DNA from 2 places in the Collimonas arenae genome. Region 1 is predicted to be linked to the other one. Evidence: predicted binding sites of a transcription regulator. Region 1 holds the regulator's gene; the other holds the start of a gene.
What was found. Region 1 encodes FNR, which switches genes on or off when oxygen is low (the NO sensors DNR and NnrR bind a similar motif). Its sites were predicted from a motif close to TTGATNNNNATCAA; they were not measured.
Positions count from the first base shown of each region.

Region 2: LT85_RS04630 (Kdo hydroxylase family protein) is a predicted target of FNR. The motif match lies at 3,921-3,934, and genes of this name have one in related genera.

Region 1 covers NZ_CP009962.1:5,186,460-5,194,027, reverse strand. Annotated here, with positions in the region: gene LT85_RS22960 (NAD(P)/FAD-dependent oxidoreductase) at 1-286, opposite strand, end outside; gene LT85_RS22955 (YXWGXW repeat-containing protein) at 552-869, shown strand; gene mnmC (FAD-dependent 5-carboxymethylaminomethyl-2-thiouridine(34) oxidoreductase MnmC) at 901-2,706, opposite strand; gene hemN (oxygen-independent coproporphyrinogen III oxidase) at 2,865-4,292, shown strand; gene fnr (fumarate/nitrate reduction transcriptional regulator Fnr) at 4,320-5,072, opposite strand; gene LT85_RS22935 (fatty acid desaturase) at 5,198-6,286, opposite strand; gene LT85_RS22930 (OmpW/AlkL family protein) at 6,511-7,125, opposite strand; gene LT85_RS22925 (TraB/GumN family protein) at 7,267-7,568, opposite strand, start outside.
Region 2 covers NZ_CP009962.1:1,029,468-1,037,035, forward strand. Annotated here, with positions in the region: gene fdxH (formate dehydrogenase subunit beta) at 1-679, opposite strand, end outside; gene fdnG (formate dehydrogenase-N subunit alpha) at 688-3,756, opposite strand; gene LT85_RS04630 (Kdo hydroxylase family protein) at 3,991-4,872, shown strand; gene waaA (lipid IV(A) 3-deoxy-D-manno-octulosonic acid transferase) at 4,869-6,224, shown strand; gene LT85_RS04640 (YdcF family protein) at 6,221-6,979, shown strand; gene LT85_RS04645 (glycosyltransferase family 8 protein) at 7,240-7,568, shown strand, end outside.

The sequences.
Region 1 (7,568 bases):
TCAACTGGCCGGGCGCCTGCGCCACAAAGCGATAGTTGGTGTCAGGCGTCGGCATGATGTTGCGATCGCCTGCGCGTCGTTTGAGGACGGCGCTTTCATCCTTGAGCTCGACATCCACCGTGTAAGTCAGGATCACCGCGGTTTTCTTGCGGGCATCGTAGCTGCGCCGGAAAATTGTGTAACCGAGCATTTCCTCCGCTGCGATGCCGAGCCGCTCCAGAATCGCCGCATGCAAGGCGTCTTCGGGATGGTCTAGGGGCAGTTGTACTTCATTCAATCGCAACATGGATAATCCGGGAAGTCAGGTGGGGATAGTTGGCAAGCCTAGCTTGGCGAAGCGTTGGCGCTATCCTGCATATATTTTATAAAACGACAATGCCGTCTGGCAGGCCGCCATTTTACCTTAGCGGGCGCTGCTCTGGCAGCCTGCGGGGATTCCGGCGTCTTGATAGTCTGTATCTTTTGGAAACACAAAATTACAAGTTGCGGGAGTTTTGTGGCCTATATTTAATCGTCGCCCGAAGTTTTTAGATGATTAAAGGAGATCCCCGATGAAGATCAAATCGATTTTATGTGTCAGCGCCTTGGCCCTTAGTGCAGGACTTGCATTGCCGGTAAGCCAGGCCCAAGCGCAGGCTTATGTAGGCGTCCAGATCGGCCAGCCGCCACCACCACGCTATGAAGTGGTGCCGGTTCCGCGCCGCGGCTTCGTCTGGGCGCCGGGATACTGGCGCTGGAATGGCCGTCGTCACGAATGGGTCGGCGGCACCTGGATCAGAGCACGGCCGGGTTATCGTTACGTTCCCCCAAGCTGGGTCAGAGGCCCACGCGGCGATTGGCAAATGCGGCCATATCGTTGGGATCGATAAATAATTGCAAGGGCGCCTCAGGGCGCCCTTTTTAATGGGCGGGTTTAGCCTCGTGACGTTGTTTTTTTAGTAAAAATCGTCCCGGGTCGAGCGCTGCGGCCAGATCGGCCTCAATCGGTAGCGGCTCTCCATCGAGTTGCGCAGCCAGTAATTCTGCCGCCAGTGGTGCCCAGATCAGGCCACGCGAAGCGTATCCCAGCAAGCTGTACAGACCTGGAAAGCGCGGCAGGTCTTTCAGTTTTGCTTCGCGCACGCTGGATTTTCCTGTCTTGTCCGGCAAGCCCCCAATTAAGGGCAGGCGGTCGCCGGCCACGCAACGAAAACCAACACGTCCTGCCAGCGGCAATTCGCTACTTAGCCAGCCAGGGAGGATATTTTCCAGGCGTGTCAGATTGTCGGCCTGGCTGTCATGCCGCAATGCCGGATCGGCATCTTCGTCGTAGGAGGCGCCGACGCTGCAGACTCCATCGCACGGAGGGGTCAAATAGGCTTCGCCGCAAATCACCGGTGCGATAGCGGGGACCAGATCGGCATCGACATGGGTGATCTGTCCGCGTATTGCGGCGAGCGGTAAATCTTCTGCCTGCGGAAAGTCGAGCGCCTCGCAGCCATTGGCCAGGATCAATACCGGCGCGCGGGCAATTTCCTGGCCGTTTTGGTCAAGCGCTACCCAACGCTGCTGTTCATGTACAAGCCCCGTCACACGCCGTCCGAAAAGTATTTGTAATCCAGCGCCGCAATCATCCAGCATCGCCTGGCACACACTGCGCGGCTGCACCCAGCCGGCGGCTGGGAAATGCCAGCCGCCGTTGCTGACCGGATTGCCGGCCAGTCGCGTTGCGGCGGCTTGATCCAGCCATTCGGCAAAGTCGGCCGGATAACGCCAATGATTTGCCAGCTGTTGCTGGGCATTTGCATGTTCGGTATCGCGGGCGATTTGCAGTACGCCGCAGGCGGCGCCGGTGAACGCATCGCCGATACCGCCAAGCTGGCGCCAGACGTGCCGGGCGAACAGATAGGCGCTGCGGCTCAGGCGCGAACTCGGGTTGTCGTCGCGCGACAGCAGGGGCATGAAAATACCCGCCGTGTTGCCGGAAGCTTCTTGCGCTATTTCTGTGTGGCGCTCAATCAGCGTGACCGTCCAGCCGCGCCGCACCAGCCGCTGGCAGGCGGCGCTGCCGGCCAGCCCGGCGCCAATCACAATGGCGTGGCGCTCAACGATGGCGGGCGCGTCCGCCATGTGCGACCGGGGTGTAAAACGCGGTGTAAAACTGGCGCGCAAGGCATTTTCATCAAAAATAAATCCGGCCTGCATGAGCGTTGCGCGCTGCGCTTCCATCTGCGCCATGTCGGGGGTCGAAATGCTGAGGGTGGCTTGTCTGGCAGCTAATCTTCCCAGTGTGCCAAGCAGAGGCAGTGACCAGTTCTGCCAACTCCGGCCACGCAAATGGAATGCATCTATGTTTGCCACGATCTGGCGCAGGCAAGCGGCGCTGTCGCCGAACATCAGCGTCAGCACCAGCTGGCCGTTTTGCAAAAAAATCCGGTGAAAGCCCGGCACCGCGGGTGGCCATACGGCGCACAATTCAGCAGACAGCGCTTGCCAGTGCGGCCTTTGCTCCAGCACGGGCTGTAGCGCGTGCAGCGCAGTCATGTCGGGTACCAGAGCCAGGTAATGCAGCTGTTGCGGACGTTGGGGATGATCGCGCCATGCTTGCCAGGTCGCCAGAAAATGTTCGCCATCGCCGAAGTCGCTATCGAGTAAGACAAAGCGCGCTTGTCCCTGCCAGCGATTGGCGAATTCCGGCGGTACTTTTACGGGATGGCTGAGAGACATGAAGAGGGCGTACGGCAACTGTGGTCAAGAACGAATTATAGGCACTATCGCGTCTCAGTAGCGGTCATAGTCACGCCGGCTTGATCTATGTCAAAGCGCAGGCCGCTCCAGGCAGCTAGGCTGTAGCGATAGACATAGCCAATTGCCGGAGCCAGACCATGTTAACTTCCCCAAAGCCGATCGCCGCGGTTGCATCGCTGGCTGCGCTTGCGTTCGAACCGACTTTGCTAAGAAAATTAAATCAGCTCGGACCGCGCTATACCTCCTATCCGACGGCAGACAGGTTTTCCGATGTATTCGGCGCCGAAGCCTATGAGCAGGCGGTTGCCGGCCGGCGGGCGATGGGTGCGCGGCATGCCTTGTCGCTGTATCTGCACATTCCCTTTTGCGACACGGTTTGCTATTACTGCGCTTGCAACAAGGTGATCAGTAAAAACCTGGGCAAGGCCGCGCATTACCTGACTTACCTGAAGCGCGAGATTGCCATGCAGGCGGCTCTGTTTCAAGGGATGAACAGGGTTGAGCAGCTGCATTTCGGCGGCGGCACGCCGACCTATCTAAGCGATCGCCAAATGAGCGATTTGACGGCGCATCTGCACCAGCATTTCCAGTTTGCGCCGGATCAACTGGGCGAATATTCGATAGAAGTCGATCCGCGCACGGTCACGCCGAAGCGCATCGTCACGCTGCGCCGCCAAGGCTTCAACCGGCTCAGCCTGGGCGTGCAGGATTTCGACCACGCAGTGCAGAAGGCGGTGAACCGTATCCAGGCGGAGGAGGACACGCTGCGCATCATCGATGCCGCGCGCTTTGCCGGCTTCCGCTCGATCAGCATTGATCTGATCTATGGCTTGCCTAAGCAGAGCCTGACGTCGATTGCGCAAACACTGGACAAAGTGATTGCCGCTGCGCCGGACCGCATCGCCATCTACAACTATGCTCACATGCCGCACTTGTTCAAGCCGCAACGGCGGATTGCCGGCGACGATCTGCCGACGCCGGCCAGCAAGATCGACATGCTGTTCCTGTGCATCCGGCGCCTGACCGAGGCCGGCTATATATACATCGGCATGGATCATTTCGCCAGGCCGGAGGACGACCTGGCGATCGCACAACGGCAGGGACGCCTGCACCGCAACTTCCAAGGTTATTCGACGCATGCCGAGGCGGACCTGGTGTCATGCGGCGTATCGGCGATCAGTGCGGTCGGCGCTAGCTACAGCCAGAATGAAAAGACGCTGGAAGCCTACTATCAGCGGCTCGACCAGCAACAACTGCCGATTGCGCGCGGCATCAAACTGAGCATGGATGACTTGTTGCGGCGGCTGATCATCCAGCGTCTGATGTGCCATTTCGAATTGTCGCTGGCATCGATCGAGATGGCCCATCCTGTCAAGTTTGCCGCCTATTTTGCGAAAGAGCTGGCGCAGCTGAAATTGCTGGAAACGGATGGTTTGCTATTGCTGGAAGACGACTGGATCAGCGTCACGATGAAAGGGCGCTTGCTGATCCGGAATATTTGCATGGTGTTCGACCGTTACCTGGGTACTGCGAAAGAGCCTTTGCGGTACTCGAAAACCATCTGATGCCAGTCTGACGCTGATAGCAGACGGTCAGGCGCAGGTCTCGCCGCCGGTCGCCAGTCTTTTCAACGCCGGCAAGTCGACAAGTTCGATTTCCCGGTTGCTGACTTTCAGCATCCCGTCTTTCTTGAGTTTGGACAGCAGGCGACTGATGCTTTCAATCGTCAGGCCAAGATAGTTGCCGATATCTTCGCGCGTCATGCGCAGCTGGAAACTGGTCGAAGAATAGCCGCGCGCCGCGTAGCGCGACGACAGGTTGACCAGGAACGCGGCAAAGCGCTGTTCGGCGCGCATGTTCCCAAGCAGCAGAATGACGCTTTGTTCGCGTGTGATTTCCTTGCTCATGATGCGATGGAAGTGCCGCAGCAAAGTAGGGATGTCGCCGAACAGTTCTTCGAGCCGCACGAATGGAATTTCACAGATTTCGCTATCTTCCAATGCCATCGCATCGCATTGATGGGTATCGGTGCTGATCGCATCCATGCCGAGCAATTCGCCGCTCATCTGGAAGCCGGTGATTTGCTGGGCGCCGTCGGGATTGGCTTGTGAGGTTTTGAACTGGCCCACCCGTACCGCATACAAAGCGCTGAATTTGTCGCCGATACGATACAAGGTTTCATCGCGCGCGATGCGGCGGCGGCCGATAATGCCGTCCAGGCGCTGCATCTCGGACTCATCCAGCCCCATCGGCAGGCATAGCTGGTGCATGCTGCAAGACGAACAGCTGGAGCGCAGGGCCCTGATGTCCAGCAGCGGCGCTGCGTGGAGGGGAGCGTGATTCATGACAGGATCCGATGGAAAGCGTGGCTTTGTATGTTGCCAAGACACGCCATTTTACCGCCGCCGGTTGCACAGCGGCCGAAACCTCGTTGCGAATTGATCACAAGTTGGGCACGAATGGGCCAAGATCAGCTGACGACGGCAGCCGCGCTGGTCGGCAGGCCGGAAAAATTGGTCCAGCATTGGCGCCGGAAATCATACAGCTTGCAACGCCGCGCCGTATCGAAATACCAGCGCCATGAAAATTTCTGGATCACGATGCGCATGGGCAGCATGGTTTCAAGAATCTGCTGTGCTTCCTGCAGGCGATACAGCGGGATGCTCATATCGACATGATGCGCGGTGTGTTCCATGATGTGATGCAATAGCGCGCCGATGCGATAGCGGAAGGTCAGGTGCACGGTAGTCGAGACAAACGGTTGCGACGCCGCCCATTTGATTTTTTGATCGTACCAGGCGATGCCGGTGTGGGTGTGATGCACGTAGACGACAAAACCGATCATTGCATTCCAGAACAGGAACGGCAACACAAAGCCAGCCGCTAACGTCAGCCAGATCGATTGCGCGGTGGCCAGCGCGGCGATAACCAGCAGGCTAATCCAGACCAGCGCCGCCATCGTCACCAGGACGCCGTCCCAGACAAATACCGGACGCCGGGTCGGCATGGTGCGGCGGTTCGGAAAATACATGCGCTGCCACCACATTTCAACCAGGTAATACAGCCACGGCGCCCAGCCGCTACGGTAGACGCGCTCCAGCCACTGACGCCAGCGCGGCAGGGCCTGGAACTCGTCCAGCGACAGCGGGTGCCAGACAAAATCAAAGCCTTTCAGATTGGTATAGCCGTGATGCACCATGTTATGGCCCACATCCCACAGACTGTAAAGCGTCAGCGAGGGAAGGAACACCAGGCGGCCGAGCCAGCGATTGAGGCGTCGGTGCGGCGTAAAGCTTTGATGGCAGGCATCATGGCCGAGGATGAACAGACGGCCGATGATGAAGCCGGCGATTGCGCCGAACAGCAATTTTATGGCGGTATTTTGCAGCCAGACCGTGGCGGTGATCGCCAGCGCGAACAAGCACAGATCGAGCAGCACCAATGCCAGCGCACGGCCGGTATTACGTTGCGCGACCGGCAGCAGCCAGGAGCGGATCACTTTGCGATGCGGCATGGCTGCCGACGGTGATACCGGTTCGGGCAAGTGGGAGAAATGCATGTGGCAAACCTTTGATATGGAAATGACGCCGTCTGATCTTAGGAAAATTGCGCCGGTGCGGCTTTGATCTCGATCAAAGATTGTCGAGATTATCCGTGCTGCCATCCGGGGTCATATAGACAATGGCAAAAAAGCGCGCCAGGCAGTTTTATACCTGGCGCGCAACAGTCCGGGGAAAGACTGACGAGACATCGATTTCCGGAGAGCGCGATTGCGCGGCCGGTCTAGAAGCGGTAACCGACACCCATGCCGATCAGCCAGGGATCGATCTGCACGCGACTGATTTTTTCGCCGCCGGCATAGACGTCGCTACGGATCTGCAGTTTTTTCACATCCAGGTTGAGTAACCAGTTTTTGTCCAGCTTATAGTCGAGCCCGGCTTGCAGTGCCAGGCCCCAGCTGCTGTTGTCCAGCGAACCTGCGCCATTGAGCAGATCGACGTTCGAAATGCGGGTGTAGCTCACGCCGGCGCCGAGATAGGGGCTGAACTGCGCTTGCGGCAGGAAGTGGTATTGCAAGGTCAGCGTTGGCGGTAAATGCTTGAAACTGCCGATATTCTTTCCGTCCAGCGAAACATTCTGTTTTTGCGGATAGGTCAAGACCAGTTCCGCTACCCAATTGGACGTAAAGAAATAGGAAATGTCGATTTCAGGGATGGTCTTGTTGTTGACCTGCAAACGGTCGGAGGCGCCAACGCCGCCGATCGGATCGGACTTGTTCGCCGGTTTCAGGTAATCGGCGCGCAGCCGTATTTGCCAAGGACTTTCTTGCGCCATACTGTTGCCGGCCAAGACCAGCGCCAGTGCTGAAAGCGTTGATATGCATACCGCTTTTTTCATTTCCTATTCCCGTTTTTGGTGAGAGATCTATGTTGACCTTCACTGTAAAAGGAAACGCTGCGAATTGATTTGATGTAAATCAAATCAATTCGCAGAACACGGAAATGGCAGCAGTCTGAGAAATGGGAAGTGGGCCAGATGTTAGTAAACCCGTGTCACCGTATAACCACGCTGTTGCAATATCGCCAGCACGCTGTTCGGTCCGACCAGATGCAACATGCCGATAGCGACGAAGGGGGCGTTGGTCGAGTTGGCCAGCTTGGCGATGCCGTCCGCCAGCCCCGGATTCCTGCCGTCGAGCAGGGAACGTTGCATGAATTTACTGGCAAATGTGTCCTCGGAATTCATTTCCGCCAGCATTGCGGCCAAGCCGTCGACATCGCCGCTGCGCCACAAATTGACCAGTTCGAGCGAGCGCTGCGCTTTGGCTGGATCCTGGATTT
Region 2 (7,568 bases), 1.4 Mb from region 1:
CGTACATGACGTGGGTGCCGCCCACGCCGGGCGGATCGTACAAACCGGCCTGCCCGAAGCCGCGTTCTTTGAGATCGACGATACGTTCAGCCGCATGCGCTTTCATGTCTTCCTTGGTGCCGAAGACAATGGCGCCGGTAGGGCAGGTCTTGACGCAGGCCGGCTCCTGGCCCACTGCGACCCGGTCCGAGCACAGCGTGCATTTGTAGGCTTTGTTGTCTTTCTTTGAAATCCTCGGCACATCGAACGGGCAGCCGGTGACGCAATAGCCGCAGCCAATGCAGTTTTCTTCATGGAAATCGACTATGCCATTGTTGTATTGGACGATCGCGCCGGGCGACGGACAAGCCTTGAGGCAACCCGGATCTTCGCAGTGCATGCAGCCATCCTTCCGGATCAGCCATTCGAGATTGCCGTCCGGATTTTCGTATTCTGAAAACCGCATGACGGTCCACGAGTGTTCCGTCATGTCAGGCGGATTGTCCAGCACGCCAACATTGACGCCGACCTCATCGCGCAAGTCATTCCATTCCATGCAGGCGGTCTGGCAGGCTTTGCAGCCTATGCATTTGGTGACGTCGATCAGTTTGGCGACAGTGCCGGTGACCGGTTCACGCGCGCCGGGCGGCGGCGTGGTGGTGGCAGAGACGCGTTTGACATCGAGCGATTGCAGAGCCATGGTTTCTCCTATGTCTTCTCGACTTTGACCAGGAACGACTTGAATTCCGGCGTCTGCGAATTGCCATCTCCCACGCCCGGCGTCAGCGTGTTGGCGAGATAGCCCGGTTTGGTCAGGCCCTTGAAGCCCCAGTGGATAGGGATGCCGACGTGATGCACAGGTTTTCCTTCAATCGTCATTTTCTTGATGCGCTTGGTCACCACCGCCACGGCAACGATATAGCCGCGCTTGGAGCTAACCTTGACCCGCTCACCGGCCACTACGCCGACTTCCTTCGCCAGATCCTCGCCGATTTCAACGAACTGCTCCGGCTGGAGAATGGCGTTGAGACGCGCATGCTTGGTCCAGTAATGGAAATGCTCGGTGAGGCGGTAAGTAGTGCCGACGTGCGGGAAGGCGTCAACCTTGCCGAACATGGCGCGGTCGTCAGGGAACACGCGAGCGCCAGGATTGCTGGTTGCGCTTGCATTCTTCGGGAACAGCGGGTTATAACCGACCGGCGTTTCGAACGGTTCGTAGTGCACAGGGAACGGGCCTTCGGCCATGCCGGCGCGGGCGAAGAAACGCGCCACGCCTTCCGGATTCATGATGAACGGCCCCATGCCGCCGGCAGGGTTTTCGTCTACCTTGAAATCGGGGACGTCGACGCCACCCCACTTGTCGCCGTTCCAGCCGATCAGCTTGCGCTTGGCGTCGAACGGCTTGCCATTCACATCGCAGGAAGCGCGGTTATACAGGACGCGGCGGTTGGCCGGCCACGCCCAGGACCAGTTGAGCGTTTGGCCGATGCCGGTAGGGTCCGAATTGTCGCGTCTCGCCATCTGGTTGCCTGCTTCAGTCCAGCAGCCGCTGAAGATCCAGCAACCGCAAGCCGTGCTGCCGTCGTCGCGTAGTTCGGCAAAGCCGGCCAGCTGTTCGTTTTTCTTGCGAGTGATCTTGCTGGCGTCTTTCGGATCGGCCAGGTCGCTCAGGGCGCGGCCATTGTATTCCCTGGCCAGTTCCACGGCCGTCGGGCTTTCTGGATCGGCATAGGGCCAGGACAGCTTGACGATAGGGTCGGGATATTTGCCGCCGTCCGTTACATACATCTTGCGCATCTTCAGGAACAGGGTCGACATGATTTCCAGGTCGCTGCGCGCTTCGCCCGGAGGTTCCGCGCCTTTCCAGTGCCATTGCAGCCAGCGGCCGGAATTCGTCAGCGAACCTTCTTCTTCGGCAAAGCAGGTGGTCGGTAGCCGGAATACCTCGGTTTGTATCTGGCTCGAATCGACGTCGTTGAACGCGCCGTGATTCTTCCAGAATTCGGAAGTCTCGGTCGCGAGTGGATCCATCACCACCAGGAACTTCAGCTTGGCCAGGCTGGCGCCGATCTTGCCCTTGTCGGGCGCAGCCGCTAGCGGATTGAAGCCCTGTGCGATATAACCGTTGACCTTGCCCTGTTTCATCAGCTCAAATATTTGCAGCATGTCATAGGGCTTGTCGAGCTTGGGCAGGTAGTCGTAGGCCCAGTTGTTGTCTGCGGTGGCGGCGTCGCCCCACCAGGATTTCATCAGGCTGACATGGAATTTTCCGTAGTTCTGCCAATAGCTGAGCTGGTTGGGACGTAGCGGCTTGCTGGCGCGGGCGGCGATATATTTGCCGAAATCCTGCTCGGATTCGGAGGGCAGGGTCATGTAGCCTGGCAGCAGGTTGGTCATCAAGCCCAGATCGGTGAGTCCCTGGATATTCGAGTGACCGCGCAGGGCGTTCATGCCGCCGCCGGCGATCCCGATATTCCCCAGCAACAGCTGCACCATGGCGCCGGTGCGGATGATCTGCGAGCCGATCGAGTGTTGGGTCCAGCCGAGTGCATACAAGATCGTACCTGCGCGGGTCGGCGATGCCGTCGAGGCCAGCATTTCGCACACTTTAAGGAATTTTTCCTTGGGCGTGCCGCAGACGCTTTCCACCATCTCCGGCGTGTAGCGCTCGTAGTGTTGTTTCATCATGTTAAAGACGCAGCGCGGATGGGTCAGGCTCGGATCGGTCTTTACAAAACCGTCTTCGCCCACCTCGTAGTCCCAGGTTGTCTTGGTGTAGTTGCGCTTGTCGGCGTTGTAGCCAGAGAAAATGCCATCGTCGAAGGCATAGTCTTCGCGCACGAGGAAGCTGAAATCGGTGTAATTCTTGACGTACTCGTGCTGGATCTGATCTTTCTCCAGCAAGTAACGAATCACTCCGCCGAGGAAAATAATGTCAGTGCCGGTCCTGATAGGCGCATAGAAATCCGCCACCGAGGCCGAGCGCGTAAAACGCGGATCGACCACAATCAGCTTTGCCTTGTTATGCGCCTTGGCTTCGGTCACCCATTTGAAGCCGCACGGATGGGCCTCGGCTGCATTGCCGCCCATGATAAGGACAACGTCCGCATTCTTGATGTCGACCCAATGATTCGTCATCGCTCCACGGCCAAACGTCGGGGCAAGACCTGCCACCGTCGGACCGTGTCAGACACGCGCCTGGTTGTCGAACGCCAGCAGCCCGAGGCTGCGCATGGTTTTATGGGTCAGATAGCCGACTTCATTGCTGCTGGCCGACGCCGCCAGCATGCCTGTGGTTAGCCAGCGGTTGACGGTTAGTCCCTCCGGCGTCTTTTCGATGAAGTTGGCGTCCCGGTCCTGTTTCATCAGGGTAGCGATACGGCTTAACGCATCGTCCCACGACATGCGTTTCCACTCTTTGGAGCCCGGCGCCCGGTATTCCGGGAACTGCAGCCGACTGGGACTGTGTACGAAATCCAGCAGGGAAGCGCCTTTCGGGCAGAGCGTGCCACGATTGACCGGGTGGTCGGGGTCGCCTTCGATATGGATGATGCTGGCTTTGGCATTCTTGGCGCCGTCACCGAGGCTGTACATCAGGATTCCGCAACTGACGGAGCAATAGGGGCAAGTATTACGGGTTTCGACCGTGCGCGTCAGCTTGTAGCTGCGTACTTCGGCCAGCGCAGGGGCGGGAGAAAATCCCATCAGCGCCAAGCTTGAACCTGCCAGGGTTGCGCCAGTCGTTTTAAGGAACTGGCGCCGGGACATGTGAACCATGGGTAGACCTCTCTTTGCGCATTAATGCCAAACAGTGTTCTGAACATGCGTTTTTATTATAGGATGGATTATTGTTTGCCAACAGAAGGAAATGTTGCACCCCCCCGGCTGTTACGGCAGTTTCGTCCTGCGCAGGCTGGAAAAACATGCTTTTTATTGATTGTTTGATAAATATCAACAAGGTGGACAGATGCCGTGGTTCACGTCGTCATTGCAACGCGGCATAATACGGCCATGGAACAACAAATTCTCGAAATCGATATTGCCGACTGGCAGATCAACACGCCAAACTCGGCCTGGATTTCCGCGCTTGAAGCCGGAAAAGTCCTGTATTTCCCACATCTGAGTTTTGCATTCACTGCCGATGAGCAGCGTTTCCTGACACCGGAGATCCGGGATCCCAAAAGCCGCAACATCAGTCTCGACGCGAACGGCAAGCTGAAGGGCGCGCTTGGTAATGCGGCTGACCAGATCGCCTTGGCCAAGATGATCGGACGTTTTCGCAGCCAGGCCCAGCAGTTGATCTATTCCCTGTTGCCAGCGTATGCCGACACCCGTAGCGAATTGCGCATGGCCCCCACCAGCTACAGGCCGATGCAAGTGGAAACCCGTGCCCAGTCGTGGCGGGCCGATGACCGCCGCCTGCATGTCGATTCTTTCCCGTCACGCCCGAATTACGGTGAGCGGATCTTGCGCGTGTTTGCCAACGTTAACCCAGACGGCGTGCCGCGCGTCTGGCGTGTCGGTGAGCCGTTCGAAGATGTCGCGCAACGGTTCCTGCCGCGCGTCAAAGCCTATTCGCGCTGGCAGGCAAAGGCCATGAACGCCTTACACATCACGAAGTCGCTGCGTAGCGAATACGATCATCTGATGTTGCAACTGCACGACGCCATGAAGTCCGATCTTGAGTACCAGAAAAACGGTCCGCAAGTAACCCAGCCATTTGCCGCCGGATCGGTGTGGGTGTGTTTTTCCGACCAGACACCGCATGCGGTGATGGCCGGCCAGTACATGATGGAACAGACCTTGCATTTGCCAGCTGCGAAGCAGTACGACCCAGGCGCCAGCCCGCTGGCGATCCTGCGCCGCCTGACTGGCCGCGTGCTCACGGAATGAAGGCTGCATCGGGTTTTGATGCAGGGCGGGCCTGGCGCATTCGTTTGCTGTACTCGGCGGTATGGTGGCTGGCGATGCCGATGGTATTGCTGCGCTTGTGGCGGCGCGGCGGCAAGGAGCCAGGTTACCGCCAGCATGTGGCGGAGCGCATCGGGTTTTATCCTCCCATGGCGCAGCATCTGGCGACAAGCAAATTCCTGTGGGTGCATGCCGTTTCCGTTGGCGAAACACGCGCCGCCGAGCCTTTGATAGCCGCTATGCTTGATGCTTATCCGGACTATACCATCCTGTTGACGCACATGACCGCAACAGGCCGCGCGACCGGGCATTCTCTGTTCGGCAAATTTCCCCGCGTGGTGCAATCCTTTCTTCCTTACGATACCGGCTGGATGGTCGGGCGTTTCCTTCGTCACTTCAAGCCAAGTCTGTGCGTATTGATGGAAACGGAAGTATGGCCGAACCTGATCGCGCAGTGCGGTCGTTACAAGGTGCCGGTCGCACTGGTGAATGCGCGACTGTCGGAGCGCTCCCTGCGTCGCGGCAAGCGATTTTCCACGCTGATGACAGAAGCCGCCGGCGGGATGTCCTGCGTCGGCGCGCAGACCGATGCAGATGCAGGCCGCTTACGACAGCTTGGCGGCCGCAATGTGCAGGTGACCGGTAGCGTTAAATTCGATGTCACTCCGCCGCCGGCCTTGTTGGCTGCGGGTGCCGCGATACGAGCGCAGATAGGTAGTCGTCCGGTATTGTTGTGCGCTAGCACCCGCGAGGGCGAAGAAGACTTGATACTCGAAGCTTTGTTCCGGCGCGGCCAGAATCCGGCATGGTCGAATATTTTGACAGTAATCGTACCGCGTCATCCGCAGCGTTTTGACGAAGTTGCCCAGCTGGCGGCAGCGAAGGGATTGTCGTCGTTGCGCCGCACCGGACTTGGCAGCGACGCCGTGCCGCCCGAAACAAGAATACTGGTGGGCGATTCAATGGGCGAAATGTTCGCCTACTACGCTGTTTGCGATGTTGCGTTTATCGGCGGTAGCCTGTTGCCGATGGGAGGGCAAAACCTGATCGAGGCCTTTGCCGTAGGCAAACCGGTATTGATTGGTCCCCATACGTTTAACTTCTCCGCCATCACCGAGCAGGCCATTGCGGCCGGCGCCGCGCGTCGCGTGACCGATGTCGAGAATATGCTAGATGAGGCGCTGTATCTGTTGCAGAGCCGGGAGCAACGGCAAGCGATGGGCCAGCAGGCTAGCAGTTTCGCGCGGCAGCATCGAGGCGCTACCGCGCGAACCATGGCATTGCTGCAGCCTTTAATCTCTTCCGAGTTCTCTGTCCCATGCACATCGCCGTGATCGCAACCAAAGTGCTCAGCACGCTCTTGCTGATGCCCACGAATCTTATCTTGTCCTGTTTTGCCGGGATCCTCTTGCGTCGCGCTTATCCACGTTTGGGTGTCACTCTGAGCGTTGCTTCGCTATTGTTGCTTGGGATATTGAGCAGCAAGGCAGGGGCGTTGCTGCTGGTGGTGCCGTTAGAGCAACGGGTCCCGGTTTTGTCTGCGGCAGGCCTGCATGATGCACAGGCGATTGTGATATTGGGCGGCGGCCGCTTGGGAAATGCGCCGGAGTATGGCGCTGCCGATGAGCCGAATTACTGGACTCTGGCTCGTTTGCGTTACGGTGCAAAGATATATCGCCAAACGGGTTTGCCGATATTGGTATCGGGCGGGAGTCCCGAGGGCTGGCCGTCATCAGAAGCTGAAATGATGGCAAACAGTTTGCGGGAAGATTTTTCTGTGCCGGTAAAGTGGCTGGAAGATGTCTCTGATAATACCGAACAGAATGCATTATTTTCTGCAGAAATTCTGAGGCGGGCAGGGGTGGGCCGGATTTTACTAGTCACAGATGCTTTACATATGTCTCGCGCTCAAATTCTTTTTGAGAAGACCGGATTGGAAGTGGTGGTCGCACCGACGGTATTTTTTAGTAGGGACAGGCTGACGTTGCTGAGTTTCATGCCTTCTGGGGAGGGTATGCGTCGCAGTGAATATGCATTACATGAGTGGCTGGGAATGCTGTGGCATTTTCTGCAACGCAGCAACTTGTAACGCTTGTAACATATGGGAACCGCTCGACAGCGGGCTGGCTCAAATACAACAAAAACAACTGAATCCAGAGGCCTGTACATTCGTCTAAGACTGAAACTATCATGCGTTTCAATGGTATGCAGGACTCAAATTTGCTATCCTTCGCTAATTTTTAAAAAGCTTGATAGTGGTTCGTTTTAATGGCTTTTTTATTAATTTTCATGGAAGACTCAGTCCTTAGGCTTTGAGGATTCGATAACATAGGCTAGCAAGGACAACAATTGGGCATCCCTTCATCCCATAATCCGGTTTCCGGCGTAATTCTCGCGTCTCATCCTATGCATATTGCATTTGGTGTAGACATCAATTACTACAGAGGCATGGGCGTCGCCATGACCTCCGTGCTGAGAAACAATCCTGGCATGACGTTCGTGTTCCACGTCTTTGCATTTTCTATTACCGATGACAGTCGGCGCCGCTTGGCGGAATTGGAAAGCCAGTACAACACTACCATCAATATCCACATGCTCCACACCAGCGTGTTGGCCGAGTTTTCGCAATTTCCCTGCTTTTCTCAGCATCCGCTAGGTACATTCGTTCGGCTCCTGAT